Regions from separate parts of the Ruthenibacterium sp. genome, predicted to be linked through region 3. Evidence: predicted binding sites of a transcription regulator. Region 3 holds the regulator's gene; each other region holds the start of a gene.
What was found. The regulator HrcA, encoded in region 3, represses chaperone genes, less so after heat shock. The targets are predictions, from matches to a motif close to TGTTAGCACTCNNNNNNNNNGAGTGCTAACA.
Positions count from the first base shown of each region.

Region 1: the regulator HrcA is predicted to act here: its motif matches at 8,477-8,507, upstream of IIY41_RS06405 (Hsp20/alpha crystallin family protein).
Region 2: the regulator HrcA is predicted to act here: its motif matches at 9,249-9,279, upstream of IIY41_RS11495 (co-chaperone GroES).

Region 1 covers NZ_JAFOIN010000061.1:7,102-17,729, forward strand. The annotation lists partial or broken gene IIY41_RS14145 (ATP-binding cassette domain-containing protein) at 1-146, shown strand, start outside; gene IIY41_RS14150 (ABC-F family ATP-binding cassette domain-containing protein) at 201-1,205, shown strand; gene recQ (DNA helicase RecQ) at 1,187-3,007, shown strand; gene IIY41_RS06375 (LytTR family transcriptional regulator DNA-binding domain-containing protein) at 3,009-3,911, shown strand; gene IIY41_RS06380 (ABC transporter ATP-binding protein) at 4,212-5,054, shown strand; gene IIY41_RS06385 (ABC transporter permease) at 5,051-5,767, shown strand; gene IIY41_RS06390 (TIGR03943 family putative permease subunit) at 5,838-6,782, opposite strand; gene IIY41_RS06395 (CobW family GTP-binding protein) at 6,785-7,948, opposite strand; gene IIY41_RS06400 (hypothetical protein) at 8,028-8,360, opposite strand; gene IIY41_RS06405 (Hsp20/alpha crystallin family protein) at 8,670-9,104, shown strand; gene IIY41_RS06410 (MFS transporter) at 9,240-10,559, opposite strand.
Region 2 covers NZ_JAFOIN010000092.1:107,906-118,533, reverse strand. The annotation lists gene gatB (Asp-tRNA(Asn)/Glu-tRNA(Gln) amidotransferase subunit GatB) at 1-1,226, shown strand, start outside; gene IIY41_RS11535 (DHHW family protein) at 1,305-2,453, opposite strand; gene IIY41_RS11530 (MBOAT family O-acyltransferase) at 2,634-4,049, opposite strand; gene IIY41_RS11525 (DUF4358 domain-containing protein) at 4,152-4,631, opposite strand; gene IIY41_RS11520 (FAD:protein FMN transferase) at 4,819-5,868, shown strand; gene IIY41_RS11515 (Gx transporter family protein) at 5,901-6,434, shown strand; gene IIY41_RS11510 (NADH peroxidase) at 6,554-7,096, shown strand; gene IIY41_RS11505 (DUF421 domain-containing protein) at 7,252-7,962, opposite strand; gene IIY41_RS11500 (diacylglycerol/lipid kinase family protein) at 8,146-9,108, shown strand; gene IIY41_RS11495 (co-chaperone GroES) at 9,310-9,594, shown strand; gene groL (chaperonin GroEL) at 9,648-10,628, shown strand, end outside.
Region 3 covers NZ_JAFOIN010000101.1:196-10,695, forward strand. The annotation lists partial or broken gene IIY41_RS12285 (Hsp70 family protein) at 1-167, opposite strand, end outside; gene grpE (nucleotide exchange factor GrpE) at 261-875, opposite strand; gene hrcA (heat-inducible transcriptional repressor HrcA) at 880-1,899, opposite strand; gene IIY41_RS12300 (hypothetical protein) at 2,319-2,492, shown strand; gene ade (adenine deaminase) at 2,681-4,384, shown strand; gene IIY41_RS12310 (C-GCAxxG-C-C family protein) at 4,391-4,852, shown strand; gene IIY41_RS12315 (hypothetical protein) at 5,020-5,421, shown strand; gene IIY41_RS12320 (GntR family transcriptional regulator) at 5,606-5,980, shown strand; gene IIY41_RS12325 (ABC transporter ATP-binding protein) at 5,996-6,889, shown strand; gene IIY41_RS12330 (hypothetical protein) at 6,892-7,563, shown strand; gene IIY41_RS12335 (hypothetical protein) at 7,570-8,313, shown strand; gene IIY41_RS12340 (CPBP family intramembrane glutamic endopeptidase) at 8,391-9,320, shown strand; gene IIY41_RS12345 (exodeoxyribonuclease III) at 9,463-10,218, shown strand; gene IIY41_RS12350 (undecaprenyl-diphosphate phosphatase) at 10,293-10,500, shown strand, end outside.

The DNA of each region.
Region 1 (10,628 bases), on a different contig from region 3:
AGACAGAGGCGGACCAGCTTTTGAACGGTTTGGGCATTCCGATGGACCTGCATACCGCGCCCATGTCGGCGCTGGACGGCCGCCAGAAGGTGAAGGTACTGCTGGCGCAGGCTCTGTTCGGCCGGCCATCCATCGTGCTGCTGGACGAGCCCACCAACGGCCTGGACATTGAATCCATCGACTGGCTGGAAGAATTTTTGATGGATTATCCCGGCACCATCATCGTCGTCAGCCATGACCGCCACTTTTTGAATGCGGTTTGCACCCATATCGTGGATATCGATTACAACAAGGTGCAGATGTATGCGGGCAACTACGATTTCTGGTACGAATCCAGCCAGCTGATGCAGCAGCTCATCCGCAACCAGAATAAGAAAAAAGAGGAAAAGATCCGCGATCTGCAAAACTTTATCCAGCGCTTTTCCGCAAACAAATCCAAATCCAAGCAGGCCACAAGCCGCAAGAAGATACTGGATTCCATTACGCTGGAGGAGATGCCCGCCTCCAGCCGCAAATACCCTTATGTGGGCTTTGAGCCGGAGCGGGAGGCCGGAAAGGACATCCTGTTTGTGGAGGGCATCACCAAGACGGTGGACGGCGTGAAGGTGCTGGACAATGTCAGCTTTATCGCCAACAAGGGCGACAAAATCGCCCTCGTGGGCGAAAACGAGGCGGGCCAGACCGCGCTGTTCAAGATCCTGACAGGCGAGATGGAGCCGGACGCGGGCAGCTTCAAGTGGGGCGTTTCCACGAGCCAGAGCTATTTTCCCCAGGACAATTCCGCTTTTTTCGAGGGCTTTGACGAGGACCTTATCTGTTGGCTGCGCCAGTACAGCGAGGACACCACCGAAACATATCTGCGCGGTTTTCTGGGCCGGATGCTGTTTTCCGGCGACGAGGTATACAAGCCCGCAAAGGTGCTGTCCGGCGGCGAAAAGGTACGCTGTATGCTCAGCCGTATGATGATGACCCACGCCAATGTGCTGCTGCTGGACCAGCCCACCAACCATCTGGACCTGGAGAGCATCCAGGCGCTGGCCGACGGCCTGGCGCGCTTTCCCGGCAACCTGCTTTTCTCGTCCCATGACCACCAGTTCATCGATGAGATCGCGAACCGCATCATCGAGCTGCCGCTGGGCCAGCCGGGCTGTCTGGACCGCACGGGCACTTACGAGGAATTTTTGGAATGGAAGCACAACCGGTGAGTGAAAAACGCGCGTTGCTCAAATCTGTTTTCGGCTACGAGGGTTTTCGCCCCGGGCAGGAGCAGCTCATCGACGCGCTTTTGCAGGGACGCGACGCCATGGGCATCATGCCCACGGGCGCGGGCAAATCCATGTGCTACCAGTTGCCCGCGCTGCTGCTGCCGGGCATCACGCTGGTGGTGTCGCCGCTCATCAGCCTGATGAAGGACCAGGTGAACGCGCTGGTGCAAAGCGGCGTGCGCGCTGCATACCTGAACTCTTCCCTGACGGAGGGGCAGACGGCGAAGGCCATAGCCAACGCCATGGAAGGTGTGTATAAAATCATCTACGTCGCGCCCGAGCGGCTGTTCACGCCGCGCTTTCAGAATTTTGCGCAGGGCATGAACATCAGCATGGTGTGTGTGGACGAGGCCCACTGCGTGTCTCAGTGGGGGCAGGATTTCCGCCCCGGGTATCTGGATATCGCCCGCTTTCTGGAAACGCTGCCCCGCCGCCCCGTGGTGGGGGCGTTTACGGCCACGGCCACGGGCGAGGTGCGGGAGGATATCGTGCGCCTGCTGGGCCTCGCGGACCCTGTAACCGTGGTGACGGGCTTCGACAGGCCGAATTTGTATTTTGGTGTAGAGGAGCCGCGGGACAAATACGCGGCCGTCACACGGTATCTGGCGGCCCACACGGGCGCTTCGGGCATTGTGTACTGCCTGACGCGCAAGACCGTGGAAGAAGTGTGCGAAAAGCTGCGGGCTGACGGTTACGCGGCCACGCGTTATCACGCGGGCCTTTCGGCGGACGAGCGCCAGCGCAACCAGGACGCGTTTTTGTATGACGAAGCGCGGGTGATGGTGGCGACGAACGCTTTCGGCATGGGCATCGACAAATCCAATGTCAGCTTTGTGCTGCATTACAACATGCCAAAAAACATCGAGAGCTATTACCAGGAGGCCGGGCGCGCGGGCCGCGACGGACAGCCGGCGGACTGCATTTTGCTGTATGGCGGCAAGGATGTGGTGACGAACCGGTTTTTTATTGAAAAGGACGATGAAAACGACGCGCTGGACGAGGAAACGCGCCGCCTGGTACGGGAGAAGGACGAGGAACGGCTGCGCCGTATGACATTTTACTGCCATTCCGGCAGCTGCCTGCGGGCGTATCTGCTGCGCTATTTCGGCGAGAACGCGCCCGAACACTGCGACAACTGCTCGGTGTGCAGCACGCAGACGGAAAAGGTGGACGTGAGCGGCGAGGCCCGCATCATCTTCCTGTTCCTGAGGGATCTGCGCTACCCGCTGGGCGCGGCCACTGTCATCGACGCACTGCGCGGCAGCGAGAGCGAGCGCGTGCTGCGCCACCGGCTGGAGCGTGCCGACGGCTATGGCCGCCTGCGCAGTGTGTCCGCCGCGCGGCTGCGCGCGATCTTCAACCACCTTACGGCCGCGGGTTATCTGGAACAGGCAGCGGGGCAGTATCCCACGCTTTCACTTGGGGCGCCCGCGCTGGAATTTCTGGAATACGGCGGCACCGTCACGCTGCGCGTGGCCAGGGAGGCACCCCGCGCCCACGAGAGCACGGCGGCATTGCCCGCGGATATGGCGCTGTTCGAGCGCCTGAAGGAACTGCGTTTGAAATTCGCAAAGCGCGCGGGCGTACCGGCGTTCGTTATTTTCACCGACGCGACGCTGCGCGCCATGAGCGCCCAAAAGCCGCGCACGATGGCTGAATTTTTGAAGGTGCCGGGCGTGGGCGGCAAAAAGGCCGACGCCTACGGCAAAGCGTTTTTGGAACGGATCGGGGAGGAAAGCTGACGTGGAAAGCAGTGCGGCGCTGCCGCACGCAGCCCGGGAACTGCTGCTGAAAGGCGGCGGCTGTGCCGTGAACTTCGAGTGTGCGCCGGAGCTTTGCGCGCCTTTGCGCGCGGAGCTGGCCCGAAGCGGGCGCAGCGTTGGCTTCGTGCGTGCGGACGAAGGCTTTTACGACAGAATGAATACGGCCGCTTACCTGCGTCTGTTCGAGCGGATGGCGGGCACACGGGGCATGGCCGACGCCGCGCTGGCCGCCATGGGGCTGGAGGATGCGCGGCGCACACCGCTGCGCCGTTTGACGCCGGCCCAGCGCAGGCGGCTTTCCATCGCGCGGGAGATCGTCCGCGCTCCCGAGGTGTTTTACATCGAAGAACCGCTGGCCGGGCAGGACGCGGAAGGATGTAGGCGTATTCTGGAATGGATGGACGGCGTGCCGTCCACAGGCCGGTGCTGCATCGCGGCCACGGCTTCCACGCGCACGGTCTATCTGCTGCCGGGCGAGCGCTACCATTTGGACGGGACCGGATTGGAAAGGCTTGAGGCCGCCGAGGAAAGCGCGGCGCAGGGCACAGCGGTGGAAAAGATCCCGGCCAAAGCCGGGGAGACATTGCTGCTGTTCAATCCCTCGGACATCGACTTTGCCGAAAGCGCGTCCGGCCGCACGGCGCTCAGCGTCCGGGGCGAAGAATACGCCTGCGCGCTCACGCTGGAGGAGCTGTCTGTCCGGCTGGAACGCTACGGCTTTTTTCGCTGCCACCGCTCCTACCTTGTGAACATGCAGAAGGTACAGGAGGTGGTGCGCTGGACGCGCAACAGCTACGCGCTGCGGCTGGAGAACGGGCCGGAATCCGGTGTGCCGCTCAGCAAGGGCCGCATTGATGCCATGCGGCGGCAGTACCGGTTTTGACAAAGAAGCCGCGTATGGCGGGAGAAAATAAAAGCTGTGCCTGCCCGGGCGGCGTATGCGGCGGGGATGGTGCAGCTTATCGTTTCGATACGGATGCCCGTATCTGCTTTATGGGCCTTTGGAGGAATTTTCGCGCCGGAAATAAAAGGGCGGCGGCGGAAAACGGCGATGGTTTCTGCTCCGTTCATGCCCCGTAATGCTCCGTTCGCCGTTTGGGATGCTCCCTTCACGGCATTTTTGTAGCAAGACTGCTTTTTTTTCGGTAAAATGATATCATTCACCGAAAGGAGCGAACCGCCAATGGACATTCTATCCATGCAGAACGTATCCCTTTCCTTCGGCAGTACCCGGGCGCTGGACGGCCTGAGCTTTGCCGTGAAGGAAGGGGAGATTTTTGGTTTTCTTGGGCCTTCGGGCGCGGGAAAAACCACTACCATCAAGCTTCTCACACGTCAGCTCCGGCCCGGCGCGGGAGAGATTGCCGTATTCGGCGCGCCCATTGCCCGCCTTGACAGCGCGGCTTATGAGCAGATCGGCATTTTGTCCGACAACAGCGGCGTGTACGAGCGTATGAGCATCTATGAAAATATGAAGCTTTTTGCAGACCTGCGCGGCCTGCCCGCCTCCCGCATCGGGGAAGTGCTGGAAAAAGTGGGCCTGGCCGACGCGGGCAAGCGCGTGGCAAAAAAACTCTCCAAGGGTATGCGCCAGAGGCTGATCTTAGCCATGGCCGTGCTGCACCGGCCCCGGCTGCTGTTTCTGGACGAGCCCACCGCTGCGCTGGACCCCGCCACCACGGCGGCCATCCACCGCCTGCTGCGGGAAATGAACGACGGCGGCACGACAATCTTCCTCACCACGCACAACATGGAGGAGGCGGACCGTTTGTGCGCCCGCGTGGCTTTTTTGAACGAGGGGCGTATTGCCGAGACAGGCGTGCCCGCACAACTGAAGCTGAAGTATGCCAAAGACAGGGTGCGCGTATTGCTGGAGGACGGTGAGGCGCTGGAGTGTGCCAGGAATCCAGAGGCGATTGGGGCGCTGCTGGCGGACCTTTCCGGACGGGGCATTGCGTCCGTGCATTCGGAAGAGCCGGACCTTGAAGAAATATTTTTGCAGGTGACGGGGAGGAATTTGGTATGAAAAAGCATCTGCGTGTTTTGCGCACGCTGTTTGTAAAGGACATTGTGGATATGTTCAAAAATCTCAACGTCCTCCTGATGCTGGCGCTGCCGCTGATCTTTATCGTTATCTATCAGTTCGTAGATCTTGGCATGTCGCCCGCTTATCTCCTGATGCTGGGCGTGATGATGAACCTGTGCCTGACGCCGCTTTCCGTGCTGGGCATGATGATCGCCGAGGAAAAGGAAAAGAACACCATGCGCACGCTGATGCTGTGCAATGTGACGGGCGGGGAGTTTCTGGCCGCGAAAACGCTGGCGGTGCTGGCAGGCACTCTGCTGGTGGACACGGTGTTGTTTTTTCTGACGGGCTTCGGCCCGGCGCAGCTTCCGGTATTCCTGCTGGTGTGCACGGCAGGCAGCATAACGATGCTGCTGTTGGGCGGCCTGACGGGGATCGTCTGCCGGGACCAGACCTCTACGGGCACCATTGCAGGCCCGCTGGCTCTGGTATTCATGCTGCCCACCATGTTTGCCGGGATGGGCGGCGTGCTTCAGAAAGTCGCGTCCTTTGTGCCGACCACGGCTACGGCCGATTTAATGTTTCTGGGGCTTGGGCACCAATCGTGGATGGGGGCGAACGTGCTTTGGGACGTCGCTGTGCTTGCCGTGTGGACGGCGGGCAGTGCAGTGCTGTTCGCGCTGGCCTTCCGCAAAAAGGGCGTGGACAACTGAGCGGAATTTTTATCGTTCAATAAACAGCATCCGCCCGCCGGAGACCCGGCGGGCGGATGCTGTTTTCGGTTCAGCGCAGGAAGTATACAAGCTCTTCCTTGGGCGGCTGGGCGGGGGTGACGCTGGCAGCCTCCAGCCAGGGGCCGACGCCGTCATAGATGGGATGCTCCTTTGCGCCCACGGTGGCCGTCACGGTCACCCAGCTGCGGTGCTGCAGCGCGGCGGCGTTTTCCGCCGCGCAGATAAAACCGATGAAAGAGATATCCTCGGCGCAGCATGTCATGCCGAAGCGGCCGGGCACAAAGCAGCCCTTGGGCACACGGGACGTCTGACAGACATAACCCTTGAAGCGCACGGTCTTGCCCATGTATTTGTCCAGGTTGTCCATAGCGTCCAGATACCACAGCCCGAAATCCTCGTCCGCGATGTCTATGACAGGCGCGTCGGTATCAAAGGGCAGCTCATCCACAACGTCGTCGGGGTCCACGCTGCCGTCGGTGCGCTCAAACGCCATCTGGGCGCGGCGGTTCACCATGCGAACGGCGCGGTGCAGGTACGCCTTGTCCGTGGCGTCGGTGCAGCGGTTGAAGATCACCATTTCAGGGTCCTGCAATTTGTCCACGGCAAGCTGGCGCATATTGGTCATATAGGAGGCGAAGGTGGTAGAGTCCGCCAGAAGGATGATCTGGTAGATATCCCAGTCCGTGGGCAGCGCGTCATACAGCGCCTGAAGCGGCCACATACCGTTGTATTCAATGAGCACGCGGTCCACACGGTGTTTTTTCTGGTAGTCTTTTAAAAAAGCGGTGGTCAGGCCGGCCTGCTCCTCCACCGGCAGAAAGCTGACGTTTCCGCCTGCGAACCTTTCGGGGCGGTATTCATTTTCACCTTCCTCGCACAGCAGCACCAGCGTTTTTTCTCCGGTGTTGAAGCCCGGGTCCTCCAGCGTTTCCTGAATGAAAGCGGTTTTGCCCGCGTCCAGAAAGCCCGTGAACAGATAAACAGGGATACTCATGCTCATGCCTCCCCGCCGAACAGCGTTTTGAGCGCCGCTTCGTTGAGCTGTGCGCCGATAACGCACAGGCGGCCGGTGTAATCGGCGGCGCCCGTGCGGATGTCCTGCTCACCGGGAACATAGTCAAAATGCAGCCAGGTCCCGTCCGCCGCGGGGACGATGCCCTTGGCGCGCAGCACCGCGCCGTAGTCGCCGGAATCCAGAGCCGTCAGGCAGAATGCAACCTCAGCCTCGGTGAATTTGCGGGGCGATTCCATTCCCCAGCTTGTGAACACCTCGTCCGCGTGGTGATGCCCCTCGTGGCTGTGATGATGGTGTTCGGCGTGGTTATGGCCGTGCCCGTCCCGGCATGTCCCGCAGGTGCAGTCTTCGCCGTGGTGATGCTCTTCTGCGCTGTGACAGCAGTTTCCACCGTGTGCGTGTGCTTCGTCGTGGCAATGCTCATCCCCGTGGTCGTGGCGGTGTTCATCATGCCCATGCTCATGTCGGCACGCCTCGCAGGTACAGCCATCTTCATGGTGATGATGCGTGTGGGCAGTTTCCCCGGCAAGAGCGGTCAGCTCCGCCATCAGGCTGTTTTTCTGTTCCATCGCGTCCAAAAGCTGCGCGCCGGTGAGCGCGTCCCACGGCGTGGTGACGATGGGGGCCTTTTCGTTGTGCCCGCGCAGCAGCGCAACGGCCGCGGCCAGTTTATCCTCCGGCAGGTTCTGCGTGCGGCTCAGAATGATGGCGCTGGCGTGCTCGATCTGGTTGTTGTAAAATTCACCGAAGTTTTTCATATAAATGCGGCATTTGGATGCATCCGCCACGGTGACGAAGCCCGCAAGCTCCACATCGGCATGCAGGGCCTGAACGGCGCGGATGACGTCGGACAGCTTGCCCACGCCGGACGGCTCGATGAGGATACGGTCGGGATGGTATTCGTCCAGTACCTTTTGCAGCGCCGCGCCAAAATCGCCCACCAGGCTGCAGCAGATGCAGCCGGAGTTCATCTCCGTTACTTCGATACCGGCGTCTTTCATAAAGCCGCCGTCGATGCCAATCTCACCGAATTCATTTTCAATGAGCACCAGCTTTTCGCCCTTGTAGGCCGTGGGGATGAGTTTTTTGATGAGCGTGGTCTTGCCCGCGCCCAGGAATCCGGAAAAAATTGTGATTTTTGTCATTGCTGTTACCTCCATGCAAAACGCCGCTGCATCCAGGGCAGCGGCGTGTAACGTACAAATACGGCGGAACGCGGAACGTTCAGCCCTGGCAGCCGAGCTCATCCCAGTCCTGGAAATCGGCCGGGTCCGCGATTTTGGTCGGATCAGTCACGGGCACGGCGGGCGGCGCCTCCACAGGGTTCACATTCGGCACGGGCGCGAGGGCTGCGTCGGGATCGAAAGGGCGGTAAGGCGCTTCGGGCGCATCTTCGGCGTCCGTACCGTCCTCCTGCGGAAATTCGCCCGTTTCAACAGTGTATACTACGTCGTCCAGCGCATCGTCCTGCGGCCAAACCTTCTCGATCAGCTTAACAGCGGCCACGGCGGCGCCGGCCACGAGGCCGATGCCGACCAGTTTGGAAAGAAAGCTCATGATATCCCTCCTTGGGGTGTTGTAAAACCGTCTGCAGACGCTTTTTATACATTATAAGCATCGCGGGCAGATAAATTCATTATACACAAGAGCGGTGTAATTTGCAAGTTGAAAATTTTTAGCACTCGATATAATAGAGTGCTAAAAATTCATGTTTTGTTCATAAATTTAGCGAAAATAGTTCACGAACAGCCTTTATAATAAAAATTGTTCCGAAGGGGAACAAAAAAGAACATGTTCCGGCAAAACAACCTGCCTGCGCGCGGGCGCCGGGAAAAATAAAGTACGCACAGAGAAAAGGAGCAGATTATGTTTGACTTGATTCCGTTTGGCCGCAATGAACGCAATTTGTTCAATTATCTCGATAATGTGGAGCGCAGCTTCTGGGATGGCAGCATTTCCAATATGGCACAGTTCCGCTGCGATGTGCAGGACAAAGGCGACAGCTATCTGCTGGAGGCAGAGCTGCCGGGCTTTGAGCGCGAGGACATCGGCATTGATCTGGACGGTACAACGCTTGTTATCACGGCGCGCCACAGCAGCGAGAGCGGAGAAAAGGACAAAGACGGCAACTATCTGCGCCGGGAGCGCAAGTTCGGCTCGTTCAGCCGCAGTTTCGACGTTTCGGGCGTGGATACGGAACACATCAGCGCCGCATACAAAAATGGTGTGCTGGAGCTGACGCTGCCCAAGCAGGCGGCGCAGGTCCCGCAGGCGCGCCGCATCGAGATCGCTGGGGAATAAGCCCCCAAGCACGGCAGAAAAAGGAAGAAAAAGGCCCGTGGGCCCCCGCAGATACGGCGGCCCACGGGCCTTTTTATGAGATGGATGCAGTGCAGGGAAAGCAGTGTGCTGTACGGGAAAGCGCTGCGGGCCGTTTTACCGGCCCGCAGCGCGCGCCCCGTCCGGACATTCCAGCGCCCAGATCTGCCTGTCCCGACGGAACACAAGGCAGGTGGCAGCACCCAGCAGTCCCAATAGGAAGAACAGAAGCGCGGCGCCCGAGCCCTTTCCGGCACCGAACAAAACGCACAGCAGGCTTCCGGCCGGGCGGCGGGCCATGAGCGGCTCGAATACCTTGTCCACCAGCAGGCCGCCGGCAAAGTACCCCAGCGGAATGGTGAAGAACTGCAGCGTATTGCGCGCAGCAAACACACGCCCCTGCATGGCAATGGGGATGTGAGTGCGCATCAGCACGTCCAGGTTGGCATTCATCAACGGGATGGCGGCCCAGCCCAATACCGCGCCCAGACACCAGACGGGGACGCTGCGGCCGAAGGCAAGAAAAAAGTTTTCCGTACTCATGGCCAGCAGCAGGGTATTGCAAACCGCCCGCACACGGCTTTTGGGCGGCGGCAGCGCCGAGGCGGCGGCACTGCCCAAAAGCAGCGCGGCTCCCGTAGCGGTGTTGACGGCACCCAGAGCAGCCTCGCCGCCGCCTTGGCGGGAAAGCAGCATGGCGGGGAATGCCGCGTTGTAGACCGACGCGGTGAAATTGATGGCGGCGAGGAACAAAATCAGGTGAAGGATGCCCCGCTGTCCCTTTAAGAAGCGCAGCCCCTGCCGGGCACAACGAAGCACGCTCTCTGCACGGGCAGCGCCGGAGGGGGCTGCGGGCAGCTTCACCAGAAACAGCAGCGACAGAAACGCGGCAAAAAAGGTGAACAGATCGAACAAAATGACGGCATGGATGCCGGCCAGCGCCAACAGTGCCGTGGCAAACATCGGCGTCAGCATGTTGATCAGAGAGTTGGCGAGCGAACGAAGGCCGCTGGCTTTCTGGTAATGTCTTTCGGGCGTCAGCAGACTGATGGTTACATCCGCGGCGGGCTGCTGCACGGTGTTCATCAGTCCGTTCAATGCGTTGAGACAGTACAGGTGCCAGATCTCCAGCTGTCCGGCCTGAAGCAGTACCAGAACAGCGACCGTGCACAGTGCAGCAAAGCTGTCACTGGCCAGCATAACGGCCTTTTTGTTCCAACGGTCGCTCAGAGCGCCTGCGAAAATGCTCATCACAACATAGGGCGCATAGGAACATACGGACAAAAGCGCTGTGGTGAGTGCAGAGCCCTGCGCCTGGTAAGACCAGACGATGAGGGCGAAATTCGTCATTGCGCTGCCCAGTGCGGAAAAGGACTGGGTCAGCCATAAGATCAAAAAGCCGCGCAGCTCTCTGATCAGTACTTTGAAAGATCTCATATCGACTTTGCTCCTTTTTGTTTGAAATACTTCAATCCAAAAATGCAAAGTCTGCCGGGTGTGGACCGC
Region 2 (10,628 bases), on a different contig from region 3:
ACCGTGTGAGTAAAAATGACCGCAAGAACTATTTTTATCCGGACCTTCCCAAGGCATATCAGATCAGCCAGTTTGACGTTCCGTTGTGCGAAAACGGTTATTTGGACATCCTTGTGAATGGCGACGTACGGCGCATCGGTATCACGCGCATCCACATCGAAGAGGATGCGGGCAAGCTCATTCACGATGATTCCTTTGACGGAACGTTGGCGGATTACAACCGCTGCGGCGTGCCGCTCATTGAGATGGTTTCCGAGCCGGACCTGCGAAGTGCGGAGGAAGCAAAGGCGTACATGGAAGCCATTACAAACATCCTGCTTTATCTCGGCATCTCAGACGCCAAGATGCAGGAGGGCAGTGTGCGCGCAGACGTGAACGTCTCTGTGCGTCCCCGCGGACAGAAGGAATTCGGCACTCGAACCGAGATGAAAAACGTCAACAGCTTCGGCGCGGTGTACCGCGCCATCCAGTATGAGGCGCAGCGGCAGATCGAGGTCATCAGGAAGGGTGGCGTTATCGAACAGGAGACCCGCCGCTGGGATGATGCCAAGGGCAAAAGCTATGTGATGCGCTCGAAAGAGGATGCGCAGGACTACCGCTATTTCCCAGACCCCGATCTGCTCACGTTTGAAGTGAGTGAAGCGCACGTTCAGGAATTGAAGGATTCCATCCCTGAACTGCCAGTGGCTAAGGCGCTGCGCTATGTGAAAGAGTATGGCCTGCTGCCGGTGGATGCGGAACTTTTGGCCTCCAACCGTGCACGTTCGGAGTTTTTTGATGCCTGTGTGGCGCTTGGCAATTGTGATAAGAAGCTCATTTGCAACTGGATGATCGGAGATATTGCAAAGATTTTGAACGAGCGCCGCATTGAGATCACGGATACAGCCCTGACAAAAGAAAATCTGACGGAGATGATCGCTCTGATCGAAAAAGGCACCATCTCCAACACAGCTGCAAAAACAGTGCTTGACGTGATTATTGAGACGGATGTTCCTCCGGCCAAGGTCGTGGAAGAAAAGGGGCTTGCTCAAATCAGCGATTCGGGAGCGCTGGGTAAGATCGTAGACGATGTTCTGGCGAACAACCCCAAGGCTGTGGCGGATTATAAGGGCGGCAAGACCAATGTTGCGGGCTTCCTTGTGGGCCAGTGTATGAAGGCCAGCAGAGGGCAGGGGAATCCCGGCGTTCTGCGCGAAATGCTGCTTTCGGCCATTGAAAAACTGTGATTTTCAGAATTAAGAACAGTAAAAAACGCCCTGCACGGATAAAACCGCGCAGGGCGTTTTTGGTTAGGCGCTATTTCCTCAGGGCGTGGCAATTTTCGCCGCCAGCGTCATGTCGTCCATAAAGCCTTGGAAGCTGAACAGCACAAGGATCTCATCGTAGCCGCCGCGTTCGATCAGACTGTCCACTTTTTTATTGAGATAGCGGAAGTCCACAATCCCGATAGAGGCGTAATCCTCGACGAGATAGGGAATGAAAGCATTGGCATAACTGTCTTTGATGATGAGGATACTGCCTGTGCCGTTGCCCTCCAGAACAGAATAACCGTTGTTGCCGCGCAGGAATGCCTTATATTTGTCCCGTGTTTCAAAATCGGCGGTGTTGTACAGCGGGCCGGTTTCGCCGCTTTCGCTGCCGTCTGCGTTGGCCGTGTAGACAGTCAGCTGGTTGGGCAGATCGTAATACGTGATGGTATCAGGCACCACGTCGTAGTTGCGGGCTTTGGAATAGCTTGTTCCGTAAAAGTTTTCGACCTTTTTTTCATTCGCGGCCGAGCGGTCAAACAGCGGAAGGCCTTTGCTGCCTGCAAACTGTTCATATGCAAGGTAAGCGCCTTCACTTGTCCAGTGATGATCGGTACGGTAGAAAATGTATTCATCACCATGGGCGCGCAGTGTTTTTCGCAGGTCATACACCGCCGCCTGGCCGGACAGCCGTTCGACGATGCTGTCGTGATAGATATCCTCATCCGCAACAGGTGCCTGCCAGGGCAGCTTTTCAGAAAGCACAAGGCTGGATGAGGGCGCGATCATAACGCTCACCTTGCCGGGATGGCGCTGCGCCATGCGCTCAACAGCGTCGAGATTTTTTTCAAAGCGCTCGCCGACGGCAAGAAATTTCGGGAAGAGATAATTGTCTTTGCCGAACCAGATGCCGTTGTTTTCCGTTTTGAGAAGCATTGCCTCCGCGCGGCTTTTCAGGTCGATCCATCCGTCACGGAAAATGAACTGGTCTTTGGTGTATTCAGTATATTTGGCCATCCAGGGATCGTCTTTGGAAAGAACCCCCGCAAGAGTGAGCTTGGGCAGCTGCATCAGCTTCCGGTTCTCCAACTCGGAAAATTCCCGCTTGGGCCAGAGTGCGTCCAGGATGGAAAAGCAGAACAAAAAGGCGAGAAAAAGCAGAACGATGGGGAACTTTTTCAGCTCCTGCCATAAATTGCGGATCATTCCGGGGCCTCCTCGATTTCATCTCGGTTTTGCTGTGCAAAACCGGCCAACGCCGCTCCCATAGGGTATTGGTCGCGGCGCCTCCTCGATTTCATCTCGGTTTTGCTGTGCAAAACCGGCCAACGCCGTTTCCATATGGTTATTGGCTGCGGCGCTCCCTCTTTTTTCAGTGACCGCTTGTCAGAAGCGGAAATATAAGAACGGACTGTTCGTGGCGTCCACCATATAGGCGATGGTCACAACAAAAATCAGCGCAAGAACCAGCCCGCGCATCAGCGTGTTCGTTTTGAATTTTTCATACAGCTTCTGCGGAAGAGGCGTAGCGCACAAAATGCCGACAATGAGCAGAGCGCCGTAGTTGCGCAGGAAGTACAGCGGTGAAACGCCGCCCGAGGGCACGAACAGCTTTTGAAGCAGCAGCCCGAGCGAAACGCCTTTGTCGCTGCCGACGAACAGCGCCCAGCCCACAATGACAAGCAGCATCGTGTAAATGTGCGGCCAGACCTTGCCCTTTTTCAGGTGCGGCAGCAGCCAGATTTTTTCAATCATCAGCAGCACACAGTAATAGAGGCCCCAGAAGATGAAGTTCCAGTTTGCTCCGTGCCAGAAGCCGGTAAGGAACCATACTACAAAAATGTTGAACAGCTGGCGAGTCAGACCCTTGCGGTTGCCGCCAAGGGGGATATATACATATTCCTTGAACCAGCTGGACAGTGTGATGTGCCAGCGCCGCCAAAATTCAGTGATACTGCGCGAAATGTAAGGCAGATTGAAGTTGTCCGGGAAATCAAAGCCCAGCATTTTGCCCATGCCGATGCCCATCATAGAATAGCCGGAAAAATCGAAGTAGATCTGCAGGGCATAGGAAATGATGCCAAGCCACACCAGAGGTGTAGACGCGTTGGACAATCCAACACCTGCTTCCCATACGCCGTTTACATCATGGCCGATCACGTCGTACCAAAGCGCGCTGATACCGTCGGCCAGCAACACTTTTTTGGCAAGCCCGAAGATGAACAGTGAGATGCCCTCGTCGATGCGGTCCATCGTGACACGGCCCTTTAAAATGTGGAGCCGTTCCGCTACATCGCTGTATTTCACGATTGGCCCGGCAATGAGCTGCGGGAACATGACCACATAAGCGCCGAAGTTGATCAGATTATGCTCGGCTTTCACATCGCCGCGGTATACATCAATGGAATAGCTCATCGTCTGGAATGTATAAAAGCTGATGCCGAGCGGCAGAGTCAGGCGCAGGAGGGGAATGGACGTTCCTATTACGGCGTTGATGTTGTTGATGAAAAAGTCGGTGTATTTGAAAAAGAACAGCATGCCAAGGCTGCCGATGATACTGAACAATAAAAAGCCGCGTCGCGCAGCGGCGCTGTCTTTGAAGCGTTCAATGCCAAGGCCTGCAGTATAGTTGATTAGAATGGCGGCTGCCATTACCGGAAACAGGCGTACTTCGCCCCAAGAATAGAACACGAGGCTGCACAAAAACAGAACGGTGTTTTTCAGCCTTGCGGGCGCAAGATAATAAAGTGCCAGTGTGATGGGCAGAAAACGGAACAGGAACAGTACGGTGCTGAAGACCATGCTTTCACTCCTTGTTTGGAAACATTGCGCCGCCGGACATTCCCGCGGCAAAAAGCAAAGCCGGTACCCCGGAGGTACCGGCTTTGCGGGGCCTGTAAATGCTTATTTCAAAGCCTCGTCGATCGCGGCATCGACCTCGGTGTAATCGACGCCCGCAGCCGCGATGGCCAATACAGCGTAATCGCCTTTTGCAACGACGCGGCCGTCAGAGACCTGCTGGTATGCTTCGGGAAAATCATTTTGATAATTCTCGCTCACGGAAACAAGACCGTTTTTGTAATTTTCCAGCGCAGCCTTGATGTCGTCCACGCTGCCCGCAGAAGCCTTCACGACAAGCACCGTACCCGCCGTATTCGCCACGCCCGTTTTTTGGCCGGAAAACTCCTCGACCTTGTCCATATCTACGCCGAACTCATAGGTGAGGTCATCCTCGGTAATGTCCAGCGGATTTTCGATCTTAGCCACCGTTTCAACTGCGGAAGCAACATCGTTCACATTATAATTTGCGCTGCTGCCGCTGCAGCCGGCAAACGCGGCGCCCACAAGGCAAACTGCCAATAAACCAGCAAAAAAACGTTTCATAATCGGTTCCTTTCCTGAGAAAAATTGTTGTTACCATCTTACACGAATCTGGTAATATTTGCAAGGCCTTTCTGGGAGTGTGCGCAGAATCTTTACATTTTATACACAGCAAAACCGGCATGCGGCGGACGCTTGACAGAACGGGCAAACTTGCCTACAATCGTACTATCAGCCAAAGGAGATTCGTATGAAAAAAGCAATAAAAATGATCGCCGGAGCGTGTGCTGCAGCAGTGGTGTGCGCGGGTGGGCTTCTATATTATAATTTGTCCCGGCAAAACGTCCGCCACACTTCGGCGACATTTGTCATGGATGCTGTGGCGGACCAGAAGGTCTACGGTCCAAACGGAGAAAAAGCCATCGCGGCGGCGGAACAGGCGTTTCGTGAGATGGAGAACCGGCTTTCTGTATATAAAGAGGGGAGTGATATTGCACGTTTGAACGCGGCTGCCGGAAGCGGAGAGGCTGTGGCGGTCGAGGCGCAGACATACGCATTGCTCTCGCAGGCGAAAACACTCAGTGCACAGGCGGGCGGAGCGTTTGAACTTACAATCGCGCCGCTTGCACTGGCATGGGGCATTACCACGGATGCGCCGCGGGTGCTGCAGCAGGATGAAATCGACGCGCTGCTGCCGTTGGTGGATGACAGAGGCCTGCTTCTTGAATCCGGAACGGCGCGTCTGCAGCGTCCCGGCCAGGCGGTAGATCTGGGCGGTATCGCCAAAGGAGCAGCCTGTGACGTTGCGAAAGAGGTTTATGACGAATATGGCATCCGTGCGGCGCTGTGCTGGCTTGGCGGGAGCAGCATTTACGCACGGGGCGTAAAGCCGGACGGTGAAGCGTGGCGGCTGGGCTTTCGTGATCCGAAAGAGGAGGAATCGGTCTCGCTGGCGTCATTTGAAATCAGGGATGCGGTTTTCTGCACCTCCGGAGGATACGAACGTTATTTTGAGCAGGATGGTGTGCGGTATCATCATATTCTGGACCCCGCGACAGGGCGACCGGCGCAAAGCGATATCGTTTCCATAGGCATTCTCTGTGAAAATGGTGCGGAGGCGGATTTCTGGTCCACGGCCCTTTTTGTTCAGGGCAGGGAAAAGGCGCTGGAATATTTCGAGACAGGCGGTGAAGGCCTGCTTCTGGATGAGGACAACACACTGTATGTTTCCAAAGCACTTCAGGCTTCATTTGAATTGGCAGCAGAAGCAGAGGGGGCTTACCATGTTGTCTTTTTGTAAAAGCGGTTCGTGCATATCGCCGGAAAAGGAAGGTGAGTGTTCTGCGCAATGAAAAGACGCGCCGCGTGGCGTTGATGGGGCTTCTGTTTGCTCTGTCCGTGGTGCTTTCTTTTTTGGAGGGGACGCTCACGCCGCTGTTGGGGCTGCCGCCTGGCGTGAAGCTGGGTCTTGCAAATGTGGTTGTGATGTATGCGCTGTTCTTTCTGGGGCGCGGCAGCGCGTTCACGCTTGTTCTGCTCAAAAGCTTTTTTGTATTGCTCACCCGCGGTGCGATGGCCGGCGCGCTGAGCCTCGGCGGCGGTTTGTTGTCGCTTGGCGTAATGGCTGTCCTGTGCCTTTTCAGGAGCAGGCCTTCGGTATTCATACTCTCCGTGTGCGGCGCGATCACACATAATTTTGGGCAGTTGCTGGTCATCAATCTGCTGATGACCCAATCTGTTTATACATTGTATTATGCGCCTGTCCTGCTGCTTTCGGGCCTTGGGATGGGGGCGCTGACGTCGGTGGGGCTGAAGGCGCTTTTGCCGGCGCTGGAAAAGCTTGGTTTCCAAAGGTTTCAAAAATAATTGATATTTTTTATCAATAAATACTTGACACCAATTGGGAAGCATGATATATTATAGACACGGCAGCAATGCCTTTCAATGAAACAACAAAAATATAATAATGCTGGAGGAAACAAGTTATGTCTAAGTTTGTTTGCACTGTTTGTGGTTATGTGTACGAGGGTGAGGCTGCTCCGGAGTTCTGCCCGGTCTGTAAGGCGCCGGCTTCCAAGTTTGTTGAGCAGAAAGGTGAAATGACTTGGGCTGCCGAGCACGTTGTGGGTGTTGCCAAGGGCGTCGATCCTGAAATCATCGAGGGTCTGCGTATGAACTTCAACGGCGAGTGCAGCGAGGTGGGCATGTATCTGGCTATGGCGCGCGTGGCACATCGTGAAGGTTATCCGGAGATTGGTCTGTATTGGGAAAAAGCGGCTTACGAAGAAGCTGAGCATGCTGCGAAGTTTGCCGAGCTGCTGGGTGAGGTCCTGACGGACAGCACGAAAAAGAATTTGGAAATGCGTGTAGAGGCCGAGAACGGCGCGACTGCCGGTAAGATGGACCTTGCAAAAAAGGCCAAGGAGCTGGGGCTGGACGCCATCCATGACACCGTGCATGAGATGGCCCGTGATGAGGCCCGCCATGGCAAAGCGTTTGCCGGTCTGCTGGCCCGTTACTTCAAATAAGATTTCAACAGAACAGGCGGCAGAAAATTCTGCCGCCTGTTTTTCTTCTCTTTCGCAACAAAGGGATATTCCAATTGCTGAGGCAGGCTATATGATGGGGAAAACAACAGTACAAGCGGTAAAAAGGAATGACGCGGATGGACGGGGCATATTGTTTACTCAAACATCTCGTGCGCCACGCGCTCCCCGGTACGGGGATAGACAGCCAGCTCGTTTTGCGCGTTTACGGTAGCGAGAAAAACGTCACCGATCCTTGTCACATGCTGCGCCTCAAGCTGCTTTTTCAGCCATACGTCGTCGTTGCCGGTGTATTTCAGATTTTTCGGAATAACGGTTCCGTCCAGGATGACGTTTACGCAGGGACGTTCCGGATCGGGAGTCATTTGGAGATCCTCCGGCGTAACGGGACGCTGGGCGGCCAGCGGCAAAAAGCTCACCTGGCCGTTGGTCTCCAGAATAGCGGTTTGCAGATCGGCAAGGTCGAAATAACCCGCTGTCCTGCACTGTGTTAGGAACTCATTGATGTCCAGCTTGGCCGCAGCCAGGTTTTTTTCGTAAAGCTTTCCGTTTTCATACAGGACAACGGGCTTGCCGTTGATGAATTTGCGCGCCGCCATAGATTTGCAGGTAATATAGGAGATCAGAGCGGCGGTGACGCCATATACGACCATGGCAGTCAGCGGCATCCAGTAGTCGTCCTCCAGGCTCGTGGCGAACTCCGCCGCGATGGAGCCTATGGTGATACCGTTTACGTAATCAAACATGCTCATTTGGCTGACCTGGCGGTTGCCCATAAGCTTAGCGAGCAGGAACAGTACGATGATGGAGAACAGGCTTGTAAAAAGAATATGAGGGATAACGTTCATGGAGCTTCTTCCTTTGCATTCATGTTTCCGCACGGCGGGCCTGCGGCAGACGCCGCTTTCCCTCAGTATACCCCATGGCACTTTGCTTTATTACCTGCCGCTTTTTTGCACGGAATGGCAATTGTATGTTTGGTATAAATGCGGTATGATGATAATGAAATGTGAGGAAAGGGGAATACCCTGATGAAGCATGTTTTTATTGTGAATCCGGTATCCGGGAAAGCGGACGCCAGCCTTTATCTTGTGCCGCGGCTGATCGACGCGGCGGCCGGTGCGGGTGTGGATTATGCTGTGGAGCTGACACAGCACGCCGGCCACGCGGCTGAAATCGCCCGGCAGTACGGTGATGACGGGGAACCGGTGCGCCTTTACGCCTGCGGCGGGGACGGTACTTTGAACGAGGTATTTACGGGGGCGTATCCCTATAAAAACGCAGAGGTAGCAAGTGTTCCGTGCGGCTCCGGCAATGATTTTGTGCGAAATTTCGGCGCGGCGGAGGATTTCCTTTCCCTTGCGGATAATATCGCAGGCACGGCGGTGCCTGTTGACTTGGTCGCGGCAAACGGCGGGGTCTCTGCGGCAATCTGTTCGGTTGGGCTGGATTCTGAAGTTGCATACAGCATTCCCAAATATCGCCGCCTGCCGCTGTGCGGCGGCCAGATGGCATATAATATTTCCATTGTAGAACGTCTTTTGCAGCCCATGGGACACAGGCTGCGCATTACGGTGGACGACGATGTGCTGGAGGGGGATTACCTCATCGCCACGGTATGCAACGGCGTCGCATACGGGGGCGGGTTCCGCGCTGCGCCCATGGCGGACCTGCAGGACGGAGTGCTGGATGTGATCATGGTAAAGAAAATGAGCCGGATGCGCATTGCGGGAGTACTGTCCAAATATAAAAACGGGCTCCACTATCAAAATGGTCGTGTCGTTCCGGAGCTTTCGGATGTGCTGGAATACCGCAGAGCGCAAAAGGTGTTGATCGAGCCGATGGATGGGAAGGCTGTCATCACAAATATCGACGGGGAGTGCACTCCGGCGGACAGTCTTTCCGCACAAGTGCTGCCTCTGGCAGCGCGGTTTGTGCTGCCGGCTCCGCTGTATGCGCAGTTTGAGGACAGAGCTCCCGCCGTAACGGCGTGACATGACTTGAAGGCAGACAAATATGACAAATACCGGGTGGCTCCTTCGCAGGCCGCCCGGTATTGTTTTGTTTTCGTGCGAGTTCACAAAAAATTTTTATTTTACCCCCTTGATTTTTCCTGTAAATGTGGTTACAATATGTTTAGCACTCAAAGATATAGAGTGCTAAACAAGGAAAATTTAATTTAGGAGGAAAGTTTTATGAAAATCAGACCTCTCGCTGACAGAATTGTCATTAAAAACGTAGAAGCAGAGGAAACTACCAAGAGCGGCATCATCCTTACGGGCTCCGCCAAGGAAAAGCCCCAGGTGTGCGAAGTTGTCGCTGTGGGCCCGGGCGGCCTTGTGGACGGCAACCAAGTTGAGATGACCGTCAAGGTGGGCGACAGGGTATTGATCGCCAAATACGCGGGTACCGAAGTGAAGGTGGACGGCGACGAGTGCACCATCGTGCGCCAGTCGGACATTCTTGCCGTTGTAGAGTAAGCTCTCAGCAAAGTTGTTTTCATTCTATTTTAAAATAAAAGGAGTCGTTATTTATGGCAAAACAGTTACTCATGGGCGAAGAGGCGCGCAAAGCTCTCTGCGCCGGCATTGATAAGCTTGCCGATACGGTCAAGATCACACTTGGCCCCAAGGGACGCAACGTAGTTTTGGGCAAAAAGTTCGGCGCTCCGGTCATCACCAATGACGGCGTTACCATCGCCAAAGAGATCGAGCTGAAAGACCAGTTCGAGAACATGGGCGCTCAGCTCGTACGCGAAGTTGCCACCAAAACGAACGATGCTGCCGGCGACGGTACCACCACCGCAACGGTTTTGGCACAGGCGCTTGTTACCGAGGGCATGAAGAACGTTGCCGCGGGTGCAAACCCCATGGATCTGAAGCGCGGCATGCAGAAGGCCGTGAAGGCTTCTGTCGAGGCTTTGAAGGCGAACAGCAAGAAAATGGAGGGCTCCGCCGACGTGGCGCGTGTTGCCACGGTTTCTGCGGGCGATGAAGTCATCGGCAGCCTGATCGCTGAGGCGATGGAAAAGGTAAGCGCTGACGGCGTGATCACCATTGAAGAGAGCAAGACGGCTGAGACCTATTCCGAAGTCGTAAAGGGCATGCAGTTCGACCGCGGCTATATCACTCCGTATATGGTCACAGACACCGAGCGCATGGAGGCTGTTCTGGATGATGCATATCTGCTCATCACGGATAAGAAGATCAGTGTGATTCAGGATATTCTGCCCCTGCTGGAGCAGATCGTACAGTCCGGCAAGAAACTCGTCATCATTGCCGAAGATGTGGAGGGCGAGGCTCTGTCCACGCTGATCGTGAACCGCCTGCGCGGGACCTTCACGGTTGTCGCTGTCAAAGCTCCCGGCTTTGGCGACCGCCGCAAGGAAATGCTGCAGGACATCGCCATTCTGACGGGCGGCACGGTTGTCAGCGAAGAGTTGGGTTATGAGCTGAAAGACGCCACCGTCGATATGCTGGGCCGTGCCCGCCAGGTGAAGGTAACGAAGGAATAT
Region 3 (10,500 bases):
CGCTTTGCCACCTGGCCCACCAGGCGCTCGCCTGTTTTGGTGAAGCCCACGACGGACGGCGTGGTACGCGCGCCCTCGGCGTTGGCGATGACGACGGGCTCGCCGCCCTCGATGACGGCAACACAGCTGTTTGTGGTGCCAAGGTCGATACCAATAATCTTGCTCATAACTCTCAGACTCCTCTTTTATCAAAACTCGGTGAATATATGTGGTGATTTCTGAATTTATATCAAAAAGCCTTTCGGCTTTGAGATGTCAGCCTATTCGGCCACAGCCACGGCCGCGTGGCGGATGACCTTGTCGTGGAGCAGATAACCTTTCTGCATCACCTGCGTGACGGTGCCGCTGGGCATGTCGTCGGTAGAGGGCTGCTGCAGCACGGCTGCGTGCAGCTCGGGGTCGAAGGGCTTGCCCTGCGCCTCGATCTCGCTGACACCCATTTTGCCGAACGCCTCGCGGCATTTGTCCAGCGTCATGGTCACGCCCTTTTTATAGCTCTCGTCCGCGGTGGGCGCGTCGGCGGCGATCTCCAGCGTGTCCAGCACGGGCAGCAGCGTGTTCACCGCGAAGCTCACGCCGTTGTCGAACGCGGCATCGTGCTCCCTGGCGCTGCGCTTGCGGAAGTTTTCATATTCCGCGGCGGTGCGCAGCAGCGTGTCTTTCGTTTCGGCCAGCTTTTTTTCAGCCTGCTCCAGCTTGGTTTTCAGTGCGGCCAGCTCGGCATGCGCCTTGCCTTCTGTATGCTTTTCCTTTTTTTCCGTCTTTTCTGCATCCTGCGTTTCAGGCTGCGGTGCCTCGGGCGCCGCCTGCGCGGCGGACGCTTCCTCCTGCGGCGCGGCGGCCGCGCGGTTCACGTCTTTTTCCGTGTCTGCCATGTTGCTACTCCTCCTGCACCCTGCCCGACATGCATTCGCCGAGCAGCAATGCGAAATATTCAAGCCGCGGGATCGTTTCCCGGTAGGGCATGCGCGTTGGACCTACGATGCCGATGGCCCCCGTCAGCCCGCCTCCCGCGAGATAGCGCTTCGTCATGATGCAGAAGCCCGGCATGCGGTACTCGGGCAGTTCGTCGCCCAGCAGCACCGTGGTGCGCTCGCTCTTGGGGCTGACGTAGCGCTTGACGGCTTCTGTGTCGCTGAAGAATTCCATCAGCGTGCGGAAGCTGTCCGCAAGCTCGGCATAATTCAGCAGGTTCTGCTGGCCCTCCAGATATACATTGGGCCGTCCCGCTTCCCGCAGCAGCGTCACCGCCGCCGAAAGCACCGGGTAATATACCGCACTGCCCAGGCTCTGTGCTGCGGTACGCATCTGTTCCTCGCGCACGTCGGCCGCGCTGCGGAAGGTAAGGTAGGTGTTCAACGCTTGGGACAGCCGCTGGGCGTCGCCGGGCCGCAGCGCGAAATCCAGCTTTGCCGTGCGCGTGCGCACACCGCCCGCATTGGTGACGGCCAGCACCGCCGCCGTGTAGCGGCCCACCTGCATCACCTCATAATGGGCGATGCACAGGTCCTCGCTTTTGGGCGTTGTAGCCACGACACAGTAGCCCGTCAGGTCCGCCAAAGCCCTTGCGGCGCTTTCGGCCAGACGTTCGGGGTCGTAGTCCATCTCGCGGAACAAAAGGTCGATCTGCCGTTTTTCCTCAGCGGGAAGGCGGGCGCCTGTATCCAGAAGATTGTCGATGTAGTAGCGGTAGCCCTTGGCGCTGGGCACGCGCCCGGCGCTGGTGTGGGGCTGCTCCAGAAGGCCCAGCTTTGTCAGCGCGGCCATTTCGTTGCGCAGCGTGGCGCTGGACACCGCATGTCCGAACTGTTCGGCCAGCAGACCGCTGCCAACCGGCTCTCCGTCCGCGCCATACAGTGTTACGATCGCCCGCAGCACACGCCGTTTCCGATCGTCCATCGGCACCGCCCACACCACCTTTCCTCTCTTGCTGTTTAGCACTCTATCTGTTCGAGTGCTAAATTTATTTTACAACACTTTTTTAGTATGTCAAGCCCTGCGGGGCAAAATGCGCGAATTTTTTCAACTTTTACAATTTCGTCACAACTGCGGCAAAAACCGCAGCATGAGGGCACGCGGCACACAGGTGTATTCGCCGGAAAAACCGTTCCGGCAGGTTGCTGTAAGCAATGGCCGCGCTTTCGTGCAAATGGTATATTGTCGTTCACTGGCGGACATGATATACTGAAAGCGGAAAGGAACGGAAGCTCACACCGTCCCCGTCGGGGGCATAAAATAGAATAACACATCCCGCAAAACGCTCTGCACGCAACTGTGCCGCCCGGTGCCGGGCGGCCTCAAAAAGGAGGCTTGTTTTCATGCAAATGGACCCTCGTCTCAACTGCGAGTATGAACGCGCATATCCCCGCACCCAGCCGTACAGCCGTCTTCCCTATGACAAGCGCGCCGAAAAGGCCTGGTGGGCGGATTATTACCGCCGGAATCCCACACTGCTGATGCGGCTGGCCCGGCGGCTCAAGGCCGCGCTCTGACGCGGCCATACCACTGCGTACAAAAATTTGACAGGATGCAGAGCCGAAAGCCCGCTGAAAGCGGGCTTTTTGTTTTTGGGCGGGGAAGCGCAGAGCGTCCTGCCTGCGCGAATGTGCCGGAGCCCTTTTCGTTTTTTATATAATGTAGTATACTGGTAAAAACCAAAAACAGGAAAGGCGGCCGGACAATGAAAGCGGACAAAGCATGCATCGACGTGGCGGCGGGGCGCGCCCCCGCCGACCTCGTGTTCAAAAACGTCAACGTGGTCAATGTTTTTTCCGAGGAAATCATCACTGCAGACGTGGCGGTGGCGGGCGGCGTGATTGCGGGCGTGGGAAGCTACCGGGGACGGACAGAACTGGACTGCACGGACAAATTCCTGTGTCCGGGTTTCATCGACGCGCACATCCACATCGAATCCAGCCTTGCCGCGCCCTTTGAATTCGCCCGCGCCGCTACCCGCAGCGGCACCACCACCATTGTGGCCGACCCGCATGAGATCGTCAACGTATGCGGTGCACAGGCCGTACAATATCTGCTGGATGCAACGGAAAACCTGCCGCTGAACGTGTATCTGATGCTGCCCTCCAGCGTGCCCGCCACCCCCTTTGAAACAAACGGCGCGGATTTCACCGCCGCAGACATGGCCCCGTTTATGGCGCATCCCCGCGTACTGGGCCTGGGCGAGGTGATGTGTTATCCCGACGTGCTGGCCGCGCGGCAAACCGTACTGGAAAAGCTGGCGCTGGCCGCGGATGCGGGAAAGCGGGCCGACGGCCACGCTCCCGGCCTTTCTGGCAGAGAGCTGCAGGCCTATGCAGCCGCGGGCATCCGCACCGAGCATGAGTGCACCACCTTTGCAGAGGCTGCCGAAAAGCTGCGCGCGGGTCTGGCTGTGCTGGTTCGCGAGGGCAGCGCTGCGAAAAACCTTTCGGTGCTTGTAAACGGCCTGCTGGACAGCGACATGCCTGCCGACCGGTTCCTGTTCTGCACCGACGACAAGCATCTGGACGACATTGCCCGGGACGGCCATCTGCGATGGAATGTCCGCCAGGCCATCAGCCTGGGCATGAAGCCTGTCACCGCCATCAAAATGGCCACCTGGAACGCAGCCCGCGAATACGGCCTGCGGGACCTGGGCGCCGTGGCCGCGGGCTATCGGGCCGACCTTGTCCTGCTGGACAGCCTCAAGCAGATGACCGTGCGCGCGGTTTACAAGGACGGCCGGCCCGTGGAGGAGCGCTTTGCAGGCCTTGCCGCCGCCCCCGTACCCGATGCACTGCTGCATTCGGTACACTTTGAGAACGTGGCTCCTGCCGACCTTGCGCTGCCCGTCGCGGGCCCGGCCCATGTCATTGAGATGGTACCGTACCAGATCGTCACGCGTCACGCGGTGGAGGAGGTTCCTTCGGAAAACGGCTTTTTCCGGCCCAACGCCGTTTATACCAAACTATGCGTGGTGGAACGCCACGGCAAAAACGGAGGCGTTGCCGTTTGCCCGTTGAAGGGCTACGGCATCACAGGCGGAGCCATTGCCACCAGCGTGGCGCACGACAGCCACAACGTCATCGCGGCGGGAGACAACGACGCGGACCTCGTGCTGGCCATCAACCATTTGAAAGAAATCGGCGGCGGATATGTGCTGGCCGGAGGCGGAAAAATACTGGGCGCGCTGCCCCTGCGCGTGGGAGGCCTGATGAGCACCGCCCCGTGGGAGGAGATACAGGCCGGAGCGGGCGCCATTCTGGAGCGGGCAAAGGCCATGGGTATCCCGTACCATGTGGACCCGTTTACCAGCCTTTCCTTTCTGGCGCTGCCCGTTATACCGGAATTGCGCCTGACGGACCGCGGCCTGTTCGACGTAACTGCATTTTCCCTGGTAAAGGACTGATCGGATATGAGTGAAAAAGCACAACGCGCGAAAGCGCTGTTTCTGGAGGGCTATAACTGCGCGCAGGCTGTGGCCGGGGCGTTCGCGCCGGAGATGGGCCTTTCGGTAGACGCCGCGGCACGCCTGGCCAGCGGCTTTGGCGGAGGCATGGGACGGATGCGGGAGGTATGCGGTGCGGTAAGCGGTATGACGCTGGCCGCAAGCGCGCTGCGCGGCTACAACGACCCCAAAGCCGGGCTGGAGAAAACCGATACCTACGCGATGATCCAGGAGCTGGCCGGGCGCTTCCGGGCCGAAAACGGCAGCATCATCTGCCGGGAGCTGCTGGGCCTGGCCCGTCCCGAGGGCATACCGCAGGCCGAGGCGCGCACGCCGGAATATTATAAAAAGCGCCCCTGCCCGGAGCTGGTGGCGCTGGCGGCTCAAATTCTGGAGGAATGGCTGGCCGAGCATCCCGCCCGGCTGTAAATTCCGCATTCCCACCAAGTGCGGCAGTTTGATTTTGGTATATTTTACAATAATCAACTTATTAGACGATATAAATTTAACAATAATTGACAATTCGGGTGTTTGCACGGTACTATGAAGACAGGGAGGACTGTTCCTCCACTTTTCAAACAGAAAGGAAGAGTACCATGGCCGCATCCAAACCGCTGCTGCTGCTTGACAACGCATCCATGCTCACCCTGCTGCATCAGGGCTGTTTCCGTTTACAGGAGATCTCGTTCGAGGAAGTAAAAGCCATCCTTGAAATGCACGGCAGCCGTGAGGTCGTCCGGTGCTTTTCCAACGCCGAGATCGAACAGCTGCTGTACAAGCATCTGGACGTTGCCATCCGCAACTTCAATTACGCACCCGTGGAGAACATGGCGGTGGACCAGGACGCCATTGCGTTCCGCCTTTATGTCACGCCGTCGGAGACGCAGCCCAGTATCCGCACGGAGTACGGCAATGAGGCAACAAAGGTCCAGAACCTTTATGTGTACTGCCAGTTTCTCACACGGTTCGACCCCGATGCGGGGCCATCCGCTCAATAAGTTCCCGCCTGCGCCGGAGCCTTTTCGAAGGCTCCGGCGCTTTTCTTTGGCGGGAAATCTGCCGCAGGGAAAACAAAAATTTTTGACGGAGGGATTGACAACCGTCTTTGCGTGTTGTATAGTTAGTTACACAAGTAATGAACCACATAACCAAATAACCTTTGGAGGGAAGGAGCGCAGACAATTGAATGGAAACCTGAATGATTCCACCTCCATCTATCTGCAGATCGCAGCCATGCTGGAGGACAACATCGTGCGGGACCTGCTTTTGGAAGAGGAACAGGCGCCCAGCACCAACGAACTTGCAAAAGCGTTCAGCATCAATCCGGCCACGGCGGCCAAAGGGCTGAACCTGTTGGTAGACGAGGGCATTTTGTATAAGAAACGAGGGATCGGCATGTTCGTTGCGGCGGGCAGCAAACAGAAAATCATCCAAAAGCGCAAAGACAGTTTTTTTGAAACATATGTGAGGAGCCTTGTGGACGAGGCGCGCACCCTTGCCATCGGCAAGGGAGAGCTGATGGCCATGATTGAACAGGCCGCGGCGGACAAAACGTAACGGAGGGACAGGGACATGACGAACGGAGTATTGCAGGCCACGGATGTGGTCAAAAGCTACAACAAAAAAGAGGTGCTGCACAGCGTCTCGCTGACCATCGAGCCAGGCAAGATCTATGGCCTCATCGGACGCAACGGCGCGGGCAAAACCACGCTGCTCAGCATTCTGACGGCACAGAATACCCACGATTCCGGCCTCGTTACCTACAACGGGGAGCGCGTGTGGGAAAACCAGAAAGCACTGGACGAGATCTGCTTTTCCCGCGAGCTTTCGCCCATGCTGCTGTTCGGCCAGAACACACTGAAGGTGAAGGAATACCTGCGCGCCGCCGCACTGTACTACCCCCACTGGGACAAGGAGTACGCCGCACGACTGATCGAGATGTTCGGGCTGGACACCAAAAAGAAGATCTACAAGCTCTCCAAGGGTATGATGAGCATGGTCACCATCGTTCTGGCGCTGGCCAGCCGCGCGCCCATCACCATTCTCGACGAGCCGGTGGCCGGCCTGGATGTGGTGGCGCGGGAACAGTTCTACGATGTGCTTCTGGCCGATTACGCCGAAACGGGACGCACCTTCATCATCTCCACCCATATCATCGAGGAAGCCGCGGGCGTGTTTGAGGATATTATTTTTATCGACAACGGCCGTGTCATCGAGACAGGCAACTGCGAAAGCTTCGTGGCCCAGTTCCACTATGTTTCCGGCCGGGACGAGGACGTGGCCCGCGCCTGCGCCGGGCTGCAGGTCATCCACGAAGAGGGCCTGGGCCGCAGCCGCACGGCCTGCGTGCGCGGCAGCCTGGATACGCTGCGCCGCAGCGCAGACGGGCTGGATGTGGATATCAGCGGCGTGACGCTTCAAAAGGTGTTCGTCTACCTGACGGGCGGCCATAAGGAAGGGGAATAACGATGCTGCGTACCGTAAAATATCTGAGCCTGCTGGTAGTGCAGTTCATTGGCGCGCTGTTGGGCGTCGGCGCACTGTTCATTGCATTTTACGCCGTTTCCACGCCGCTGTCCGAATTTGAAAGCGCGGGTTGGCGTATCCTGGGCATGGCCTTCGCCTGCGGGATGATGTTCCCCTTTGTGCTGCAGGCCAGCCTGATCCAGTCTTACATGCCGCTGCCTCTTTCCATGGGCGTTACGCGCCGGGGCTTCTTCGCCGGAGCACAGGCGGCCAAGGTGATGCTGGCCGGAGGCATCGGCGTATGCCTGCTTTTGATCCAGCTCGCAGTAAAATGGATGTTCGGCGTGGACGCCCTGTTCACCGGTACGATGCTGGTGGGGCTGTTTGCCGTGCTGCTCCTCGGCGCGTCCGTTGGTGAAGCGCTGGGTTTTGTCAGCCTCCGCTTTGGGCGTGTGGGCATGATCGTATTTTTCGTACTGATCGTCGGCGGATGTGCGGTGATCGGCGGGATCATCGGCTACGCGGGTGCGGCGGGAGCTCTGGACGGCATGCTGGACGCGATGCTGCGCTTTCTTTCCAATGCGTGGGCGCTGGGCGGCAGCGCCATCGTTTTGGCCGTGCTGTTGGGCTGGCTGGATTGGCTCATGTGCCGCCGCATACCGGTAAAGGGGTGAGCATATATGTTAAAATCGATTAAACGGGAATTCCTGCTCAACCGGAACAGCCTGTGGCAATCGCTGGCTGTTTTGGGCGGAGCCTGGCTGCTTGGCGAGGCGCTTAGCCTGTGTATCATGTATTTCGCTCATGAGGAGGAGTATTTTTCCCTTGGCACTGTATTTGCAGCGATCATGCTGGTGATGTTCGGCGTTATTTTTGCGCTGTATTATTTCTCCTGCGGCTACGAGCAGGCGCTGACGATGAGCTGTACACGGCGCCGTTTTCTGTTTGGGATGTTCGTCACCGTGTGCCTGCAGTTGCTGTGCCTCGTCGGAGGCATAGTGGTTTTGACGCTGCTGGACCGCGGGCTGTATCTGCTGCTTTTCCGCGGCATGCCCATTGACGGGCCGGACCTTCTGCAGCCGGAGGCACTGCGCTGGGCCTGGGTGATTTTGCCGGCAGTTCTCGTCCTTGCCTGCACCGGGCTGTTTCTGGGCGCATGTATCCAGCGCTGGGGACGGCGGGCGCTGTGGCTGCTGTGGGCCGCGTATATGGCTGTTTTCCTGTTCGGCGACACCTTCACACGGCTGGCCGAGGGCGCGGGACGCGACACATTGCTGGGCCGTGCGCTGGGCGCGGTGGTGGACGTTCTGGCATTCATCCCCGGCGGTCCGGCGCGGGTGCTTCTGGCGCTTGCGCTTCTTACAGCCGCCACGGTTTCAGGCGCCGCTCTGCTGCTGCGGGGCAGCGTGCGCCAGACAGCATAAGCACAGCGCGGCGGCTCTGCGGCGGAGTGTCAAAAGCGCGCCGCATGCCGCTGCTGAAAAAGAGGAGGGCATCTGTGATGCAGAACGGTTTGTCATTCAAAAACACCATGTCCCGGGTGGGGCTTTGCTACTTTGTGCTGATGCTGGTAACACAGGCGCTCCAGCTGGCCGGCATGACACTGCTGGGCAGCCTGCTGGAGACGGGCTGGGGGCTGTGGGCGCTCTCCTATGCGCCGCTGTATTGCATTGCCGTCCCTGTTTTTATCCTGCTGCTGCAAAAACTCGTGCCCGGCACGCCCGGCACGGCGGGCAGCGCCGCGCTGACGGCGGGAGGATGGCTGCGCTGGCTGGTGCTGTGTCTGGGCGTGACGTATCTGTTCAATTTCGTCTCCCTCGGCATCACAGCTCTGCTGGGAATGCTTAAGGGCGGCGCGGTGCAGAACCCACTTGCCCTGATGCAAATGAACAGCAGCCCGCTGGCCACGTTTCTGTTCGCCTGCGTGCTGGCACCCGTGGGGGAGGAGTTTTTGTTCCGCAAGCTGCTGTACGATAAAATCGGCGGATACGGCGTCCGCACCTATGTACTGGTGGGCGCGTTCCTGTTCGCGCTTTTCCACGCCAATCTGTCTCAGCTTTTGTATGCCTTTGTGCTGGGCGCCGTCTTCTGCTACATTTACGCCCACACGGGAAAGCTGCGGTATACCATCCTGCTGCATATTGCCATCAACACCATCGGCACGATGGCGGCGCCCCTTTTCATACAATACGGAGGGATTTGGGGCACGGCTGCCGTGGGGATACTGGTGCTTGTGAGCATTGCGGCGGGCGCCGTGATTGCGGCGCGCAGGCGCTGGCGGTTTCCCGGTGCAGCACCCGCGGACGGCAGGGAAGGAGAGGGGGCGCAGCGCCCGGCCCACAGCTTTGGCCGTGCGCTGCGCACGCCGGGCATGCTGGCATACACAGGTCTGTGCGCGGCGCTTATTCTTGTGGTCACCTTTTTGACATGAGCGGTCCGTTCCGTGCAAAAAACGGAAAATAACGCGCGCCCCGCCGCATCCCGGTATGCAGCGGGGCTATTTTGTGCTATACTGTGCAATATCCGGGACGGAAAGTCCCGAACTTTGAAAGAAATATGCGAGGTATATCGTTTTGAAATTGATATCGTGGAATGTCAATGGTTTCCGGGCCATCCTCGGCAAAGGCTTCGCGGACATCTTCGAGGGCTTCGGCGCGGACGTCGTCTGCCTTCAGGAAACGAAGATGCAGCCGGGCCAGGCCGAATTTTCGCCGCCGGGCTATCACCAATACTGGTACAGTGCCGAGAAAAAGGGGTATTCCGGCACAGCCGTTTTCACCCGCATGGAACCGCTCTCCGTGCGCTACGGCATCGGCAAAGAGGAGCACAGTCACGAGGGCCGCGCCATCACGCTGGAGTTCGAGCAGTTCTTCCTCGTCAACGTCTATACGCCCAACAGCCAGAATGAACTGGCGCGCCTGCCCTACCGCATGCAGTGGGAGGATGATCTGCGCGCTTATCTGTGCGCGCTGGATACGGAAAAACCTGTGGTCTATTGCGGCGACCTGAACGTCGCCCATCGGGAGATCGACCTGAAAAACCCCAAGCAGAACATCCATTCGGCGGGCTTTTCCTATGAGGAGCGCCAGAAAATGACCGACCTTTTAATGAGCGGCTTTGTGGATACCTTCCGCGCGCTGTATCCGGACGCCGCGGGCCGCTACACCTGGTGGAGCTATTTCCGCCGCGCGCGGGAGACCAACGCGGGCTGGCGCATCGACTATTTCATCGTCAGCGAACGTTTGCGCGAAAAAATTGGCGACGCGCTCATTTACAGCGACGTGTACGGGTCCGACCACTGCCCGGTGGGGCTGGTCTTGGATGTGTGACGTACGCATATACTGTACGGCGGGGCGCGCCCCGCACCACGGACGCTGTGCGCCCGGAATAAGGGGGACTTATTTTGCTGGATTATCTTTTCGCGGCGCTGCTGGGCGTCATCGAGGGCATCACCGAATGGCTGCCCATTTCCAGCACCGGCCATCTGATCCTGGCCGATGAATTCATCCATATGTCCACATCGGATGCTTTTAAGGAAATGTTCGATGTAGTCATTCAGTTCGGCGCCATCCTTGCGGTGGTAGTGATTTTCTGGAGCAAACTGTGGCCGT